One region of the uncultured Zoogloea sp. genome, then DNA from elsewhere that is predicted to be linked to it. Evidence: riboswitches for the same ligand, from Rfam matches in the RefSeq annotation. Region 1 holds a riboswitch; the other holds the start of a gene.
What was found. A riboswitch is a leader RNA that binds a small molecule or an ion and turns the genes downstream of it on or off. The one in region 1 is predicted to bind cobalamin.

Region 1 (4,011 bases):
ACACGGCCTCCATCGACTGGTCGGCAAACGTCACCGCGGCTTCGCTGGCGTAAGGCAGGCCGAGGGCGTACAGGCAGTCGGCAAAACCCATGATGCCGAGGCCCACCGGGCGATGGCGCAGGTTGGCCCGGCGTGCCTTTGGGGTGGCGTAGAAGTTGATGTCCACCACGTTGTCGAGCATGCGCATGGCGGTCTGCACGCTGCGGGCGAGCTTGTCCTGGTCGAGGGCGCCGTCCTTCAGGTGGGCGAGCAGGTTGATCGAGCCCAGGTTGCACACGGCGGTCTCGTCGTCCGAGGTGTTGAGGGTGATCTCGGTGCACAGGTTGGAGCTGCGCACCACGCCCACGTGCTGCTGCGGCGAGCGCAGGTTGCAGGCGTCCTTGAAGGTGATCCACGGGTGGCCGGTCTCGAAGAGCATGGTGAGCATCCGCCGCCACAGCTGCACGGCCGGGATGCGCTTGAAGAGCCGGATCTCGCCGGCGTCGGCCCGGGCCTCGTGGGCGCAGTAGGCGGCCTCGAAATCGGCGCCGAAGCGGGTGTGAAGGTCCGGCACGTCCGACGGCGAGAACAGCGTCCAGTCGGCGTTGTCCATCACCCGCTTCATGAACAGGTCGGGAATCCAGTTGGCGGTGTTCATGTCGTGGGTGCGGCGGCGCTCGTCGCCAGTGTTCTTGCGCAGGTCGAGGAACTCCTCGATGTCCAGGTGCCAGGTTTCGAGATAGGCGCACACCGCGCCCTTGCGCTTGCCGCCCTGATTGACCGCCACTGCGGTGTCATTCACCACCTTGAGGAAGGGAATCACCCCCTGGCTCTGGCCGTTGGTGCCTTTGATGCGGCTGCCCAGGGCGCGCACCGGGGTCCAGTCGTTGCCCAGGCCGCCGGCGTACTTCTGCAGCAGGGCGTTCTCCTTGACCGCCTGGTAGATGCCTTCCAGGTCATCCGATACCGTGGTGAGGTAGCAGGACGACAGCTGCGAGTGGCGGGTGCCGCTGTTGAACAGGGTCGGCGTCGAGCACATGAAATCGAAGGACGAGATCAGGTTGTAGAACTCGATGGCGCGGGCCTCCCGGTCAATCTCGCCCACCGCGAGCCCCATCGCCACGCGCATGAAGAAGAGCTGCGGCAGCTCGATGCGCCGCCCGTCGATGTGAAGGAAGTAGCGATCGTAGAGGGTCTGCAGGCCCAGGTAGCCAAACTGCCGGTCGCGCTCGGGCACCAGGGCGGCGCCAAGGCGGCCCAGGTCGAATTCGGCGAGGCGCGGGTCGAGGAGTTCGGCATTGATGCCGGTGCGGATGAAGGCCGGCAGGGCCTCGGCGTAGTGGCCGGGCAGGTCGGCCAGGCTCACCGGCTGGCCGAGGACTTCCCGGGCGAGGCTGGCGAGGAGCAGTTGCGCGGTGACCCGGTTGTAGGCTGGCTCCCGCTCAATCAGGCTGCGCGCGGCGAGGATCAGCGCCTGGTCCACGTCGGCCAGCGGGACGCCGTCGTAGAGGTTACGGAGGGCCAGATCGAGCACGGCGTGGGCCGACACCTCGTTGCCCAGGCCGGCGCAGGCGGCCTCGCAGTGGCGGAGCAGGGCGTCGGTGTCGAGGGGAATGCGACGTCCGTCGGCCAGCACGTGGAGGGTCGGCGTGCCCGCGGATGCCATGCCGGCAGCCCGTTCGGCGGCGCGGCGTTCGCGGTAGAGCACGTAGGCCCGGGCCACGTCGTGTTCGCCGGAGCGCATCAGGGCCAGCTCCACCTGATCCTGGATGTCTTCGATGGACACCGTGCCGCCATCGGGCAGGCGGCGGGTGAGGGCGCGCAGCACGGTGTCGGTGAGCCGCGCGACGATCTCCCGGACCCGGGCCGAGCCGCCGCTGGCGCTGCCCTCCACGGCCAAGAAGGCCTTGCTCATGGCGATGGCGATCTTGTCTGCGTTGAAGGCGACGACGGCGCCGTTGCGGCGGATCACCTGCAGGGCGGCGATGGCCGACGCGCTGGCGGATGCGGATGGTGTCTGAACGGTGGCGAGCAAGGCGATTCTCCGAATTGGGGGGCGGAGAATCGAGGACCTGGAACCGCGCCCGGCGCCAACGCGCGGGCGGAAGCCCTGCAATCGGCGCTGGCGCACGGTGGCGACAGGAAGACACCTCGTTTCAGGGACACCCCGCCCCAAAAGCACTGAAGGAATGGGCCATGGCAGGTCTCCTGACTCTCGGGTCGTCGCCTCGTGCCAGCCTTCCCGGAGCGCATCCAGTGGCAGTGGGGGGCACGAAACTCGCCGATTACAGTTGCGGGGGCAGTGCTGGATTTGAGGCGACGGCCTCGCACCAGCTTCCCTTTTCATCCCCTTGCGGGGAACCAATGACGAGGCGGATGGTAGGGGGGTGGTATCCGGCGTGTCAAGCCGGGGCACTGCGGGTAGGGCTGTCGGGGGTTGTCGAGGCCCATATCTAGTCCGCCACGGCAGCGGGTCCGCGGCATGGGGCGAGGTCGGCGAAGTGCGCGCCATTGCAATCCGTCTTGGCCGGGTTTATGCTCGATTCGTCAAGGAGGTGCTGCGAAAATGCGAGTCCGTTTCTTTGGCGCGGCCGGCGAAGTGACCGGTTCGTGCACCCTGGTGGAAGCCGGCGATGTGCGCTTCCTGGTCGATTGCGGGATGTTCCAGGGCGGGCGCGAGGCCCGGGCCAAGAACCTCCGGGCGCTGGATTTCGGCTTTGACGTGCGGGACATCGACTTCGTGCTGCTGACCCACGCCCACATCGACCACTCCGGCTTGCTGCCGCGGCTGGCGGTGCTGGGCTTCCGCGGCCCGATCTACGCCACGCCCGCCACCATCGACCTGCTGGCGGTGCTCCTGCCCGACAGCGCCCACATCCAGGAGAAGGAATCCGAGTGGCAGCTGCGCCACCAGCACCGCCGGGGCGGGAGCGAGCGGGGCGTGGCAGCGCCGCTCTACACCGTGGCCCAGGCCCAGACCACCCTCGGCCTGCTGCAGCCGGCGCCCTACGGCAGGACCATCGAGCCGGCGCCGGGCATCGCGGTGCGCTTTCATGATGCGGGGCACATCCTGGGTTCGGCGTGGCTGGAGGTAACCGCCGCGGGCGAGGGGCGGCCGCGCCGGCTGGTGTTCTCCGGTGACATCGGGATGCGCGACCGGCCGGTGCTGAACGACCCGGAGACGATCATCCCGTCGGCCGACCTGCTGCTCATCGAATCCACCTACGGCGACCGCCTGCACCGCCCCCTGCCCGAGACCGAGGAGGAGATCATCGCCGCCATCGGCCGCACCCGGGCCTGCCACGGCAACCTGGTGATCCCGTCCTTCGCGGTGGGGCGCACCCAGGAGATCATCTACATCCTGGCCGACCTGGTGCGGCAGGGAAGGCTGGAGCCGCTCAAGGTGTTCGTGGATTCGCCCATGGCTAACGAGGCGACACGCATCACCCTGGCTCACCCGGCGCTCCTCGACAGCGAGACGCGGGATCTGCTTGAGTGGCTGAAGGCCCACCCGAACAAGCTGAAGCTGGAGTTCGTGGCCGACGTTGAAGCCTCCCGGGCGCTCAACGACGTGCGCAGCGGGGCGATCATCATCTCGGCCAGTGGCATGTGCGAGGCTGGGAGGATCAAATACCACCTGCGGGAGAACCTGCCGCGCAGCGAATGCAGCGTGCTGATCGCCGGCTTCCAGGCGGCCGGCACGCTCGGTCGGAGGCTGGTGGATGGCGCCCGGCTGGTGCATATCTTTGGCGAGCCGGTGCCGGTGCGGGCGCGCATCTACACGGTGGGCGGGCTGTCGGCCCACGCCGATCAGGCCGGGCTGCTGGACTGGATCGGCGGCGTTCATACCCCGCCGCGCCACACCTGCGTGATCCACGGCGAGGCCGGCGCCTCGGCCACCTTCGCCCAGGCCATCCGCGACCGGCTGGGCTGGAAGGACGTGATGCTGCCCAAGCCCGGCGACAGCCTGCCCCTGTAGGTCGGACTTCAGTCCGACAACCCCTGCCTGCTCAACCCGTGATGTCGGACTGA
Region 2 (4,011 bases), on a different contig from region 1:
AGGTACTGGTGGGGCGGCGACACGCTGGTGTTGGCGTGGAGCAGCTCTTCATCAACCTCCCAGCCCCGCGGCGGCTGCGGCCCGACGAAGACCTTGCCGAAGGTGAGCCCCGGCACCAGCAGCTTGCCGTCCGCCACCATCACCTTGCCCGGCGCAGCGCCCCAGCCGCGCAGGCCCTCGACGCCGTAGCCGACGATCCGCCACGCGAGGTTGGACAGGCTCTCGCACCTGCGCAGGGGCACGTCGGCGAGGCAGCCGCGGTAGCCGGCTTCGAGTTCCTTCAGGCCGGCGATGGCCTCGGCGCGGCGCGGGTGATCCGCGCCTTCGGCCAGATGGTGGAGCTCCTTCATCACCGATTCCACCCGCTTGCGCCCCAGACTGCGCTCGCCGGCGCGTTCGGCTTCCAGCACCTCGGCGTGGAGCCGGCCGAGGGGGCCGGAGACCATCTCGCCGCGCACCCGCTCGGGCAGGCCGGCGAACCACGCTTTGTAGTCGGCGGCGCTCACACCGGCCACCTCGCGGGAGAGCTCGGCCAGCGCGGTCTTGTCTTCGGGCAGATTCACGCCCCGGGCCATGATCCCGTCGAGCAGCGACGCGGGCGACGCGGGCAGCTCGCCGGTGTCGTAGCCCTCGGCCTTCAGGCGCGTGAGGATGGCGAACAGCGAGGCGGGCACGTCCAGGTTGTCGGCGCCGATGTTCTGCCGGCCTGGCGGGTGGTTGTAGTAGACGATGGCCACCCGCTTGTCGGCGTTGGCCTTGGCGCGAAGCTGCTGCCAGCGGGTGGCGCGGGCCACCAGCCGGGTGATCTCGGCGGCGATGGGCTCGGTGCGGCGCAGCTCGACGCCGGTGAGCGGATCAACTCGCCCCGCCCCCACCGCCGACACCACGATGGGCTGACCGATGCCCTGCAGCTCGGGCAACGCCACCCGGTACTGCACCGAATCCACCGGCAGCCCCTCGGGCGACAGGCGCCACTGGGTGGCGGTGCGCTCGGTGAGGCGGATCGCCTTGATGACCGGCACATCCAGCTTCTTCAGGGCTTCGGTGACGGCCTCGCGGTTCTCGGCGGCGCCGACCACAAAGTCCTGCACCACCACCAGCGCCGCAGGCCGGGCCGGGGCGAGGAGTTCGGGCAGGCGCTCGATGGCCTCCCGCGAGGCGCCGCCCCAGCGGGTCAGCACCTCGGCGCAGGGCAGACCCTGGCGGCGGGATTCGCCGCAGATCGCCGCGGCGGTGCCGGATTCGATGTTGGCGAGATCCAGCACCGCCAGCGCCGGGCCGGCGGGCAGCAGGCCGGATCGCCAAGCGCTGGCGTCGGTACGCTCCACCTCGCCCACCCGCAGGCGCAGGGCCGGTTCGGGCAGCGGCGGCGGGAGCGCCTTGCCGGCGAGCAGGTGGGCGTACAGGCCGGCGAGGTTGTCGGCACCGCCGGCCTGCCAGCTACGGCGGGCGGCGAGCCATGCCGCGGCGGGCGGGTGAGCGGCGGCGGCATCGAGGGCCTCCGCGGGCGGCTGCTCGGCGGCGAGCTGGCGCAGGGTGTCGGCGGGGAAATCCGCCAGCGCGCCGGCCGCGCCGCGGCTGTGCAGGTTCAGGCGCTGCTCGCCGTTCATCGCCAGCACGGTGGTGGCACGGCTGGCCGGCAGGGCGTCGACCAGCCGGCGGGCCGGATCGCCGAATACCGACACCGCCAGCACCGCGTCGGCGTCGAGCCACTGGCGCAGCTGGCGATCGCTGGCGGCGAGGAGCTGGGCCGGCGTGCGCAGCACGACGCGGTCGCGGGGATGGCTGGCGAGGTGCTTGCGGGCGCCTTCGACGGCGGCCGGCGCGGCGCGGTCGGTGACGACACCGAACAGCGTCGCCGCGCTCGCCGGTAGCGCGGCCAGCAGGGCCGCGGCGAGCAGGGCGCGAGCGAGGGTGCGGCAAAAGCCTGAGTGTGGTCCTGACATCCCGTCTCCATGGGCCGGATCGCCGGGCCGGACGGGGACGAGAAAAGACGGAACGAAACCGCGCGGCGGGACACGCCGGCAGGAGGACGGACGCCGGGCTGGCCGGCGGACGGACACATTTCGCTCGCCAGGCCCGCACCCCGGGGCTCAGCAGAAACAATGTCCTCGGGCCGGTCTTCTGGCTCGCCGTCGTCCTTCCCCATCCGCCTTCCCGGGCTGGTGCCCAGTGGCATGTGGATGGAGTCGTCTGGCTTACAGCAGCGGGGGCTGCGCCGGAATGGTCGGAGGGCTTGCCGCCGACGTCACCGGACTTCCCGTTTGGCCGTTTCCGCGAAGGCGGATCGGGCACCCGGAGGAACAGGGACGCCGAGGTTAAGACAAAGTCGGCAGCCCGGCAAGCCGGATGTCACCTGCGGGCGTGTCGGAGCCCCCTCAGCCCGGGGCGTCGCCAGGCCAAGGCTGGGTAAATTTTCTCGATTTTCGGACGGATCAAGACCCAATCCGGGCCGCATGTCAGCATTTGACAGGCAGCTTTGTCAAAATCTGTATAAATAACAGAAGTAATCAAAGCGGCCGGTTTCGTCGCCGTCGAGCCCCCTATAATCGAGCCCGATCGTCATATCACGCACGACATCGGGCGTGATCGAACTCACCCAGCCAGGGGCTCCGACTTGGAACGACCCGAACCCGCCTTCCAGCAGCCTGACAGCAACATACTGCACCTGCGGGGCGAGGCCGGACGACTGCTCGCGCACCTGGAGATGCATCTGGCTCGCCAGCCGGACGACCTGACCAGCCACACCCGGCGGATCCTGATCGCCTGGCAGCTGGGCGACGGCGACGCGACCTACGGCGCCCTGGTGGATCTGTTCATCGTGCTGGCCGAGCGGGGCGTCGGCCTGAAGTCCGCGATGCTGTCGCAGACCGCCCTGCAGCTCGACCCGCCCCAGCGCCGCTTCCTCGCCAGCCACCTCGCCAGCGGCGTGCGCGCCGACGAAAACGTACAACCCCCGGCCAGCCGCTCGGTATTGACGCGCGGCCTGGTCGGCATGACCACCCCGGCCCTCTGACCGCCTTCGGGAGAAACACCATGATGACCGCCCAGCCTACGCTCCGCCTCTGCCACACCGGCATGGACAGCCGCTCGCTGTACGCCTTCGAGATATTCCTCTCGCGCGTGGACTCCCGTGCCTGTCAGATCACCGATGAAACCGCCGCCGACGTGGCCTTCATCGACATCGACAACGACCTGGGCCGCTACCTCCTCGAAGGTCATCGCCTGCTCTACCCGGGCCGCCCACTGATCGTCAGCACCCAGAAGGCGCCGCTGGACAACGACCCGCTGACCATCCCGGTCACCAAGCCGGTGGGCCTCGCCGCCTTCTCGGCCGCCCTCGAACAGGCCCGCCGCCTGCTGCCGCCTGCGCCGGTCGTCGAAGCCCCCGTGGCGGCCATCGACACCGGCACCCTCGAGGACGCCGACAGCATCCCCGACGAAATGCCCGTCGAGATGCTCTTCAACCGCACCGAGCCGCGCCTCGCCAACGCCGATCCGGTGGCCCTCCTGCGCCAGCTCGAAGAGCGCCTGTCCACCTTCTATGTGGGCTCGATGCCCGATGTGGATCTCGACGACCTGATCGCCCGCAACGCCATCTATTACACCCCGGACCAGTTCCTGCAGGGCGAGATCACCCGCGCCGTCGCCCACGCCCGGGAAATCCACCGCCCGATGCGCATCGACGACGCCAGCGGCACCGCCCTCTACCTCGACCCGCAGAGCGGCAAGGCGCTCCAGGCCCGCAGCACCAACGCCCTGCGCGCCCTGGCCCAGCTGCCCACCCGCGGCACGGTGAAGATGAGCCGCGTCGAGCCCGGCGACGCCGTGCGCATGGACACGCTCGAAAGCCGCCCCCTCGAAGCCCTCGAATGGGACGTGGCCCTGTGGGCCTCCCGCGGGCGCCTGCCCCGGGGCACCAGCCTGGATCACCCGGTGCGCCTGCACAGCTGGCCCAACCTCACCCGCCTCGCCGTGCCGCCCGAAGCCATGCGCATCGCCGGCCTGTGG

Region 2: linked by a shared signal. The riboswitch ahead of Q0672_RS23040 (cobaltochelatase subunit CobN) and the one ahead of Q0672_RS07480 (ribonucleoside-diphosphate reductase subunit alpha) in region 1 are both predicted to bind cobalamin.

Annotation. Positions count from the first base shown of each region.
Region 1 covers NZ_CALAYQ010000055.1:8,314-12,324, forward strand. Annotated here, with positions in the region: gene Q0672_RS07480 (ribonucleoside-diphosphate reductase subunit alpha) at 1-2,014, opposite strand, end outside; cobalamin riboswitch at 2,160-2,360, opposite strand; gene Q0672_RS07485 (MBL fold metallo-hydrolase) at 2,546-3,958, shown strand.
Region 2 covers NZ_CALAYQ010000209.1:52,554-56,564, forward strand. Annotated here, with positions in the region: gene Q0672_RS23040 (cobaltochelatase subunit CobN) at 1-1,946, opposite strand, end outside; cobalamin riboswitch at 2,097-2,314, opposite strand; gene Q0672_RS23045 (hypothetical protein) at 2,618-3,016, shown strand; gene Q0672_RS23050 (hypothetical protein) at 3,037-4,011, shown strand, end outside.